DNA from 2 places in the Bacteroides sp. Ga6A2 genome. Region 2 is predicted to be linked to the other one. Evidence: riboswitches for the same ligand, from Rfam matches in the RefSeq annotation. Region 2 holds a riboswitch; the other holds the start of a gene.

Region 1 (4,771 bases), on a different contig from region 2:
ACCTTGCGGTTATCGCTCACCGTAAACTGTTCCAAAGCCTGCGGATAAGTATGATATCCGCCCGGATTTACGCGACTCTCGGCACTCATAGTGGTAACGCCAAGCATAGCCATGTTGTTGCGGATGAAGGCAGGCTCGCGTGTTGAGTAGCTGATGTCTACATCGTGGTCGAAGATTCGCATCGCAAAAGTAGCCTGAGCAAGTTGCTTGTCCGTCATGTAGCAGTTAGGGTGGAAGCCCTCGTTCTGTGCCGGGCGCATACGCGGAAAGTTAACCGAGTATTTAGTGCGCCAATATTTCTTCTGAAGATAGCGCAGATGGTAAGCCATCATCGTTATGTCCGTGCGCCATTCCTTCTCCAGTCCAATCAGCACGCCCATGCCTATGGAGTGCACTCCAGCCTGTCCCATGCGGTCGAAACCATTTACGCGCCACTCAAACTTGCTCTTCATGCCGCGCGGATGATAAATGTTGTAGTTTGCCTTGTGATATGTTTCCTGAAAGCATATAACGCCGTTCAGACCATGCTCGCGCAACTCGGCATATTCTTCGGCAGCGAGAGGCATAACCTCAATCTTTAGGTTCGAGAAATATTTCTTTGCAATGTCGAGAGCCTTTGCCAGATAGGGCACTCCTGCCTTTGCCGGATTCTCGCCCGTGACAAGCAGAATGTTCTCGAAAGGTGCAATCTCCTTTATCGCCTTGTACTCGTTCTCAATTTGCTCTGGCGTCAGGATTACGCGCGGCATTGGGTTGCTGACGTGAAATCCGCAGTAGACGCAAGAGTTTGAGCACGAGTTGGTTATGTAGAGCGGAATGAACATCGACATAGTGTTGCCGAATCTTTCCTCGGTATATTTCTTGCTCAGCTGAGCCATCTGTTCAAGATAAGGCTCGGCGGCGGGAGAGAGCATGGCCATGAAGTCCTCAACGTCGCAATGGCTCTTTGTCAGCGCGCGTCGCACGTCGGCATCGGTCTTCGACATGATTTTCCGGGTTGTCTCGTCCCAGTCAATCTTTTCCAATTCGTCTGAAAACATCTTTATCTTTCTGTTAGTCGTTAAGGAAGGCGGTTAGCGGCGATGATGCCGATGCCACCAAGTTGCCCGATGTTACTGCGCCCAGTCCGCTCTCATAAGCCATTCTGCCAGCCTCTACAGCCAGTTTGAAAGCCTTTGCCATCTCAACAGGATTGCCTGCAACCGATATTGCCGTGTTTACGAGGCATGCTGATGCGCCCATCTCCATTGCCTCGGCTGCGTGACTTGGTGCGCCGATGCCTGCATCTACAACCACTGGAACGCCAGCCTGTTCGATGATGATGCGGATAAACTCCTTTGTTTCAAGACCCTTGTTTGTGCCGATAGGGGCAGCCAATGGCATTACGGTTGCTGCGCCAGCCTCTTCGAGCTGACGGCACAGAACGGGGTCTGCCTGACAGTATGGAAGAACCACGAAGCCCAGTTTTACAAGCTTCTCGGTAGCCTTCAGAGTCTCTACAGAGTCGGGCAGAAGGTATCGAGGGTCGGGATGAATCTCGAGTTTCAGCCAGTTAGTGCCGAAAGCCTCGCGCGCCATCTGTGCGGCGAATACCGCTTCGTCGGCATCTCTCACGCCCGATGTGTTAGGCAAAAGTTGTATGTTTGGGTGGGCAATGTGCTTAAGCATATCGTCTTCTTTGTCGTCAAGCTCAATGCGTTTCATGGCAAGTGTAACCATCTCTGTGCCAGAAGCCTTGATAGCCTCTTCCATCACTTGGTTTGAGCTGAACTTTCCAGAGCCAAGAAACAGGCGCGAGCCAAATTCCTTGCCAGCAATTACTAATTTCTCCATTTATATAAGTTTAAGTTTTTCAGAATATTATCCGCCGCAAGCGGCTTTTATTATCACCACGTTGGCATTCTCGGCAAGCGGTGTGGCACTCCATTCCGAGCGCGGAATCATCTCGTTGTTTACGGCTACTGCCACGCCCTTTTCGGGCAGTTGGAGCTGTGCGGCAAGGTCGCTCACGCTTGTGCCGTCGAACTCAGTTTCCTTATTGTTTACGGTTATTTTCATGCACAATGAATTTTGTTTCGTTCTAAATTCTGTAGAAACAAAGTGTGCGGTGAGGCTTTGAAACATGTCCTTTCGCCGGTATTAGCCGGATCAAGTATTTAGGGTATAATCTCAGCCTTGAAAGACGTTCAGGGCACCCCTCTGTTCTACTGAGGTGCAAAATAAACTATTATTTTTGTTATTTCCTAAAAAAACGTTGATTATTTTGCAATAAAAAAGCGGAGTAATCGAACATTTAGATTACTCCGCCATATAGGTTGCTGATATTATGCTACAAAGCCTTTGCCTTGTTTATTGCAGGGTTGGCATACATTGTAAGTATGCGCTCGCGCAAGAATGCCTCGTCTTTGTTCGGGAGGTCGATTTTTGCAATCTGTCCTGCCAGATATTTCTCGAAGAAAGCCTTGTCCTCGGCTGTGTACTTGTCTGATGAGTCCGAGCCTGTAAGCTCGTCCATCGCGATGTAGTTGCAAGGATAGAGCATGTAGTTCGAGTGTATACCCTTGTCGATGTGCTTTGCAATCATGCCGAAAATCTCGGTCTTAGGAGTGCTGCGGTCAATAGTGTCGAGCCACTCGTTAATGCAAGGCGCGGTGTGATAGTGGATATGTCCCTTGAATCCGTAGATGCCGATGCTCATGTTGTCGAGGTCGTCCTGTTGGCTCTTCTTAAAGTCAGGGTTGTCGCGCTTCTGCTGGAACTCCTTGGCTTTCAGATAGTCGCATGGGTCGAACTCGTACGAGATGCTCAGCGGAACGATGTTCATGTCCTTCAAACGGTCTATGATGTCGCCCTCGCCGCCCATTGCAAGCATCTTCAGGATGCTGTCCTGAGTAAGGTCGTTGCTGTCCTTGGCTCTGCCTTCGCGCTGCGCCATCCAGATGTTCTCGTTCTTATGGTTGATGGCAAAGTGCATGTATCGGCTCATCGTAGCCGATGCCTGAAGCATCTGGCGCATGGTTAGTGCGCGCTGTACAATGAAGCTCTTGTTTATGCGTACAATCTTCTTTATCCAAGGGCGGATAAGGAGGTTGTCGCCGATGGCAATCTCTACCGTTGTGTCGAAGCCATTGTCTACAAGAAGAACCGACAGAAGTGCCGAGTCGAGCACGATGTCGCGGTGGTTAGAGATGAAGGTATGATGCTTGTCGCGGTGGGTAAGACTGTCGGCATTCATCTCCATGCCTTTGCCGCACTTTGCTACGAGACTCTTCAGGAGAGGGTAGACGAGTGCTTTCTGAAATTCGAGGTTGGTCTTGCACTGCAGAAGCTGCTTTGCAAGCATCTCGAACGGAACGTCGGGCATCACCTTTGCCATCACAGCCTTGAATTCCTCGTCGGCTATCAGTTCCTGATACACGGCTGGCAACTCCTCGGGAGTGTAAGGCCGTATGTCGTTGAATTCTTCAGGAATAGTCATGATTAAAGTTGTTAGTCGGTTGTTAGAACTGGTTTTCTATCACGTCGCTCAGCACGTCGCCCATGTTCAGACCGGCAGCCTTTACCTGCTGCGGAATGAAGCTTGTGGCAGTCATGCCTGGTGTTGTGTTAATCTCCATCAGCATAGGCTTGTCGTTGCCCTCGGCATCTTTTGTAATGATGAAGTCTATGCGGATTATGCCGTTGGCGTGCAGAATGTCGTAGATTTCAGAAACCATCTGGCGCACCTTGGCTGTTGTCTCGTCCGACAGGCGGGCAGGCGTAATCTCCTGAACCTGACCGTTGTACTTGGCATCATAGTCGAAGAACTCGTTCTCCGAAACTACCTCGGTGGCTGGCAGAACAACGTTGCCCTTCTTTGTCTTGAAGCAGCCAACAGAAATCTCCGTTCCCTTCATCTCTGCCTCAATCATCACTTCGTCGCTCTCGTTCATTGCCTTGGCGATGGCTGCCTGAAGCTCTTCGGTCTTCTTTACCTTGCTAACGCCGAAGCTTGAGCCGCCTGCGTTAGGCTTTACGAAGCATGGCAGACCTACCTTGGCGATTATTGCCTCGTCAGAAGGCATCTGCTGACCTTTTCGCACAATGAGCGATTCGCTCACCGGAACGCCGAAGCCCTTCAGATACTGGTTCAGCGTGAATTTGTTGAAAGTCATAGACTCTACAAGCACATCGCTCGTTGAGTAAGGCATACGGATAAGGTCGAAGTAACCTTGAAGTATTCCGTTCTCGCCCGGAGTTCCGTGTATTGTTATGTAGCAATAGTCTGGAGTAATTTTCTTTCCGTTATCGCTGAAAGAAAAGTCGTTACGGTCAACGGCAACTCTTTTGCCGTCGGCTAAAATCGCTTCCCACGCAGTGCCTTTAATCTCTACCACATAAACTTTGTACTTGTCGTGGTTCATAAACGAGAAGATACCCTGAGCGGAACGCATTGACACATCATGTTCAGATGAGTCTCCGCCAGCAACAATAGCAATTGTTTTCACTTTTTCTGATAAATATAAATTAGTAATATGTGTTAATTTTCGTTATCTTTCTTTGCGCCCATGTAGGTGCGCCATCTGTCAAGAAGCTGGACGATGTCGTCGGGCAGCTCTGATGTGAAGAACATGTCCTCGTGGGTTATAGGGTGCTGGAATCCCAGTGTCTTGGCATGCAGAACCTGACGGCTGCACACATCGAAGCTGTTGGCGATGAACTGTCGGTAACTGCTGCTCTGGTTGCCTCGCAGAATAACGTTGCCGCCATAGCGCGTATCGGCAAACAGCGG
Region 2 (4,771 bases):
CTTCCATTCCGACAACAAAAACCGTGTCGAATTCGAGTCCTTTTGCCGAATGAATGGTCATCAGAGTGACCTTGTCTCCACCGTCATCAGACTCATCAAGGTCGGAAATAAGCGATACCTCGGAAAGGAAATCGGGCAGCATAATCTCATCGATGCCTTGCTCCTGACGCTCTTCGACAAAACTCGCCAAGGCATTCTTCAACTCCTCGATGTTTTCGAGTCTGTCCTGACTTTCGCTATTCTTTTCGGCATACAAATCCTTCAGAATTCCGCTTTCTGAAATTATCTTCAAACCTATTTCCGAAGCGTTCATCTGCTTGGCAGCCTCCTGAAAGCCGAATATCAAATCCTGAAAATTCTGCAATTTCGTGAGAGTTCCCTTGTTTACGTCGAGTCCGAATTTAACAGGTTCAGAAAGGACATTCCACATCGAAACCTCGTTAGAAACGGCGCACGCCGAAACCTTCTTTATTGTTGTTTCGCCAATTCCGCGCGCCGGATAGTTGATTATTCGCTTCAGAGCCTCCTCGTCGTTTGGATTTATTGCCATTCGCAGATATGCGATGACATCCTTTATCTCCTTTCGCTGGTAGAACGACAATCCGCCGTAGATTCGGTAAGGAATGTTGTTGCGCATCAGTTCGTCCTCAAAGATTCGGCTCTGCGCGTTGGTGCGATAAAGAATGGCAAAGCGTTTGTAACTGCGCTCGCCCGAATTGTAATATTCGCGAAGCCTCTTAACGATGGTTATGCCTTCTTCGCGGTCGGAATAAGTATTGTAAACCTCGATTGGCTCGCCTATTTTGTTTTCAGAAAAGACATTTTTGTCTATCTGATTACTATTCTTTGCAATAACGCTGTTCGCAGCATTAACGATGGTCTGGGTTGAACGATAATTCTGCTCCAATTTGAAGACCTTGGCGCAATTATATTGCTTTGTAAAGCCGAGGATGTTCTCGATGTTTGCTCCGCGGAACGAGTAGATGCTCTGGGCATCGTCGCCAACCACGCACACGCGCTGCTTGTCCTTCGTCAACTCCCATACAATCTTGTGCTGGGCCACGTTCGTATCCTGATACTCATCGACCATAACGTACTCGAATCGCTCGGCATACTGTCGGCGCACCTCTTCGTTCTTCGAGAAAAGAAAATATGTGTAGACCAGTAAATCGTCGAAATCCATCGCATTCGCCTTTCGGCAGCGGTCGACGTAAGTCTGATACAGCAATCCTGCCTTCGGAATCCTTGCGCGCTCGTCACCCTCGACGGTTGCCCTGTCGCTGCGATACGCACCGGGAGTTACAAGATGGTTCTTTGCACTCGATATTATTCCTGCGATAGCCGAAGGCTTGTATGTCTTATCGTCAAGCCCCATTTCTTTGATGATGGACTTTATCAGACTCTTCGAATCGCTGGCATCGTATATCGTAAAATCGCGAGTAAAGCCTATTTTATCAGCCTCAACACGCAGAATTCTCGAAAAAATTGAATGGAACGTTCCCATCCACAGATATTTAGAGCGATTGAAACCAACTTCTTGTGCAATACGTTCCTTCATCTCGCGCGCCGCCTTGTTGGTAAACGTAAGCGCAAGAATCCGTGAAGGGTCGAGTCCAAGATTCATCAGATATGCAATCTTGAACGTCAGCACTCTGGTCTTTCCAGAGCCTGCGCCAGCAATCACTAACGATGGACCTTCGTTATACAGCACAGCCTCGCGCTGACTCTGATTAAGTTCATCAAGAAAGTTTTCTTTCATTTACATCATTATTATATAGTAGTGCAAAAATACAAAAATACGGCAATTTCTCCGATTTTTTCAGCAAAAACAATCTGGCGGCGCACGAATGAAGTTTTGCCAAGGCTGAGATTTTTCGGAAAAAAGAACAATAAGTTCAAGCATCAGACAAAATTAGCCGCCGAAAACGTCCGACTTTTACTTTTTTTAATTACTTTTGCAGCCGTATATGACAAAGGGGTGCCTGAAAAGGCTGAGATTATACCCTTATAACCTGATCCGGTCAATGCCGGCGTAGGGATTGTTTCTACAGTTCACATTCATCCGCCCTTGTCTATATATAAATTAAGGTAAGATGAATCTGAAGAATTTTCAACTACAGTTTATAACACATTTCAACGACTCTACGGATTACGTCGAATCGGCTTTGTTGGCTCTCGAAGGTGGTTGCCGCTGGATTCAGCTTCGCATGAAGGACGCATCGGTTGATGAAGTACGGGCCGCAGCCTTGCAGATTATGCCTGCTTGCCGAAAAGTTGGAGCAACCTTCATCATAGACGACCACGTTGAACTTGTAAAGGAGATTGAAGCCGACGGCGTTCACGTTGGCAAGAATGATATGCCCGTAAACGAGGCGCGCCAGATTCTGGGCAACGACTTCATTATAGGCGGAACGGCTAACACCATAGACGATGTTGAAATGCACTACCGCAACGGCGCAAACTACATAGGCTGCGGTCCGTTCAGGTTTACCACAACGAAGAAGAACCTCTCGCCTACCCTCGGGCTCGACGGCTACAGAAGTATCATCGGTGCGATGAAGGAAAGAGGCATCGACATACCGCTCGTTGCCATTGGCGGAATTACGTCAGACGACGTGCCGAGCATAATGGAAACAGGCGTATGCGGCATCGCCCTTAGCGGAACAATCCTCAACGCTGAGAATCCGGCAAGCATGACAGCAAATCTTCTGCAGCTTATTTCGGACGCAAAAGAAAAACAATAAAAAACAAAATATTTCAACTAAAAACATGGATAGCAAGACAAAAATTTCATATCCAGCATCAGAAAAAGTGTACCTTCAAGGAAAAATCTATCCTGAGATAAAAGTTGGTATGCGAAAAATCAACCTTACGCCAACCGTTAAGGTTATCGATGGCAAGAAGGTTATAACCGAGAACGACCCAGTTTATGTTTACGATACAAGTGGAGTTTTTAGCGACCCAAATGTAGAAGTCGACTTAAAGAAAGGACTTCCCCGTTTGCGCGAAGAGTGGATTCTGAAGCGCGGTGGCGTTGAGCGTCTTTCCGAACTGACATCAGAATATGGCCGTATGCGTCAGGCAGACAAGAGTCTCGACCACCTGCGTTTTGAACACATCGCCCTACCATATCGCGCCGAGAAAGGCAAGAACATCACACAGATGTACTACGCCAAACAAGGCATCATCACTCCCGAGATGGAATATGTAGCCATCCGCGAAAACATGAACTGCGAACAACTTGGAATCAAGTCGCACATCACCCCCGAATTTGTTCGCGACGAGGTGGCAAGAGGTCGCGCTGTTATCCCAGCCAACATCAACCACCCCGAGGCAGAGCCGATGATTATCGGCCGAAACTTTCTTGTTAAGATTAACACTAACATCGGTAACTCTGCCACCACATCGAGCATAGACGAGGAGGTTGAAAAAGCCGTTTGGAGTTGCAAGTGGGGCGGCGACACGCTGATGGATCTTTCTACCGGCGACAACATTCACGAAACACGCGAGTGGATTGTACGCAACTGTCCAGTTCCAGTGGGAACCGTACCAATGTATCAGGCTATGGAGAAGGTTAACGGCCATGCCGAGAAACTGACTTGGGAGTTGTTCCGCGACACACTTATCGAGCAATGCGAACAGGGCGTTGACTACTTCACAATTCATTGCGGAATCAGACTTAAAAATATACACTATGCCAACGACCGTCTGTGCGGAATGGTAAGCCGCGGCGGCTCAATCATCTCAGAATGGTGCAGATATCACAAGAAGGAATCATTCCTTTATGAACATTTCGACGACATCTGCGACATCGTGGCTCAGTACGACGTAGCCCTCTCGCTCGGCGACGGACTGCGCCCGGGAGCAACATTCGATGCCAACGATGCCGCTCAGTTTGCCGAACTCGACACTATGGGCGAGCTTGTTGAACGCGCTTGGGCAAAGAACGTTCAGGCATTTATCGAAGGCCCAGGACATGTTCCAATGCACAAGATTCGCGAGAACATGGACCGCCAGTTGGAGAAGTGTCACGAAGCACCGTTCTACACGCTCGGCCCTCTCGTTACCGACATCGCACCGGGCTACGACCACATAACAAGTGCCATCGGAGCGGCTCAGATTGGATGGTACGGCACGGCAATGCTATGCTACGTTACGCCGAAAGAGCATCTCGGTCTGCCTAACAAGGAAGACGTGCGCGTGGGAGTTGTTACATATAAGATTGCAGCTCACGCAGCCGATATGGCAAAGGGACATCCGGGCGCAACCGTGCGCGACAATGCCCTGAGCAAGGCGCGATACGAGTTCAGATGGAAAGACCAGTTCAACCTTGCGCTCGATCCCGACAGGGCTCTCGAATACTACAAGGCTGGAAACCACTTCAACGGCAAGTACTGCACAATGTGCGGACCGAACTTCTGCGCAATGCGTATAAGCCAGAAACTACGCGACTGCGAGTACGACTCCGAAGAAGAGGCAAAATTGGGAGAAAAATAACGAAAAATGCACCTCGGTGCATTTTTTTTTATACCTTTGCAGTCAAGTTATAAATAGCCGAAAGAAGATGAAGCTTATTTTAATGACAACTCCCGATTTTTTTGTTGAGGAGGATAAAATTTTGACCGCCTTGTTTGAAGAAGGCTTAGACATTCTTCACCTAAGGAAGCCAAACACAGCCCCTATATACTCGGAACGTCTACTTTCGCTCATTCCCAAACAATACTACAAGCAGATTGTTGTTCACGATAACTTCTACTTGAAGGATGAGTAC

What was found. Region 2 has a riboswitch for thiamine pyrophosphate ahead of T538_RS0102445 (thiamine phosphate synthase). Riboswitches for the same ligand answer to the same signal wherever they lie in the genome.
Region 1: it holds a riboswitch for thiamine pyrophosphate, as region 2 does, so the genes downstream of both, thiS (sulfur carrier protein ThiS) here and T538_RS0102445 (thiamine phosphate synthase) in region 2, are expected to answer to the same signal.

The regions. Positions count from the first base shown of each region.
Region 1 covers NZ_JNKX01000026.1:36,505-41,275, forward strand. Annotated here, with positions in the region: gene thiH (2-iminoacetate synthase ThiH) at 1-1,040, opposite strand, end outside; gene T538_RS0107710 (thiazole synthase) at 1,054-1,833, opposite strand; gene thiS (sulfur carrier protein ThiS) at 1,861-2,058, opposite strand; TPP riboswitch at 2,108-2,209, opposite strand; gene T538_RS0107720 (1-acyl-sn-glycerol-3-phosphate acyltransferase) at 2,330-3,478, opposite strand; gene T538_RS0107725 (D-alanine--D-alanine ligase) at 3,501-4,487, opposite strand; gene T538_RS0107730 (RluA family pseudouridine synthase) at 4,520-4,771, opposite strand, start outside.
Region 2 covers NZ_JNKX01000011.1:19,357-24,127, forward strand. Annotated here, with positions in the region: gene T538_RS0102435 (ATP-dependent helicase) at 1-1,759, opposite strand, end outside; TPP riboswitch at 1,965-2,056, shown strand; gene T538_RS0102445 (thiamine phosphate synthase) at 2,094-2,744, shown strand; gene thiC (phosphomethylpyrimidine synthase ThiC) at 2,770-4,497, shown strand; gene T538_RS0102455 (thiamine phosphate synthase) at 4,565-4,771, shown strand, end outside.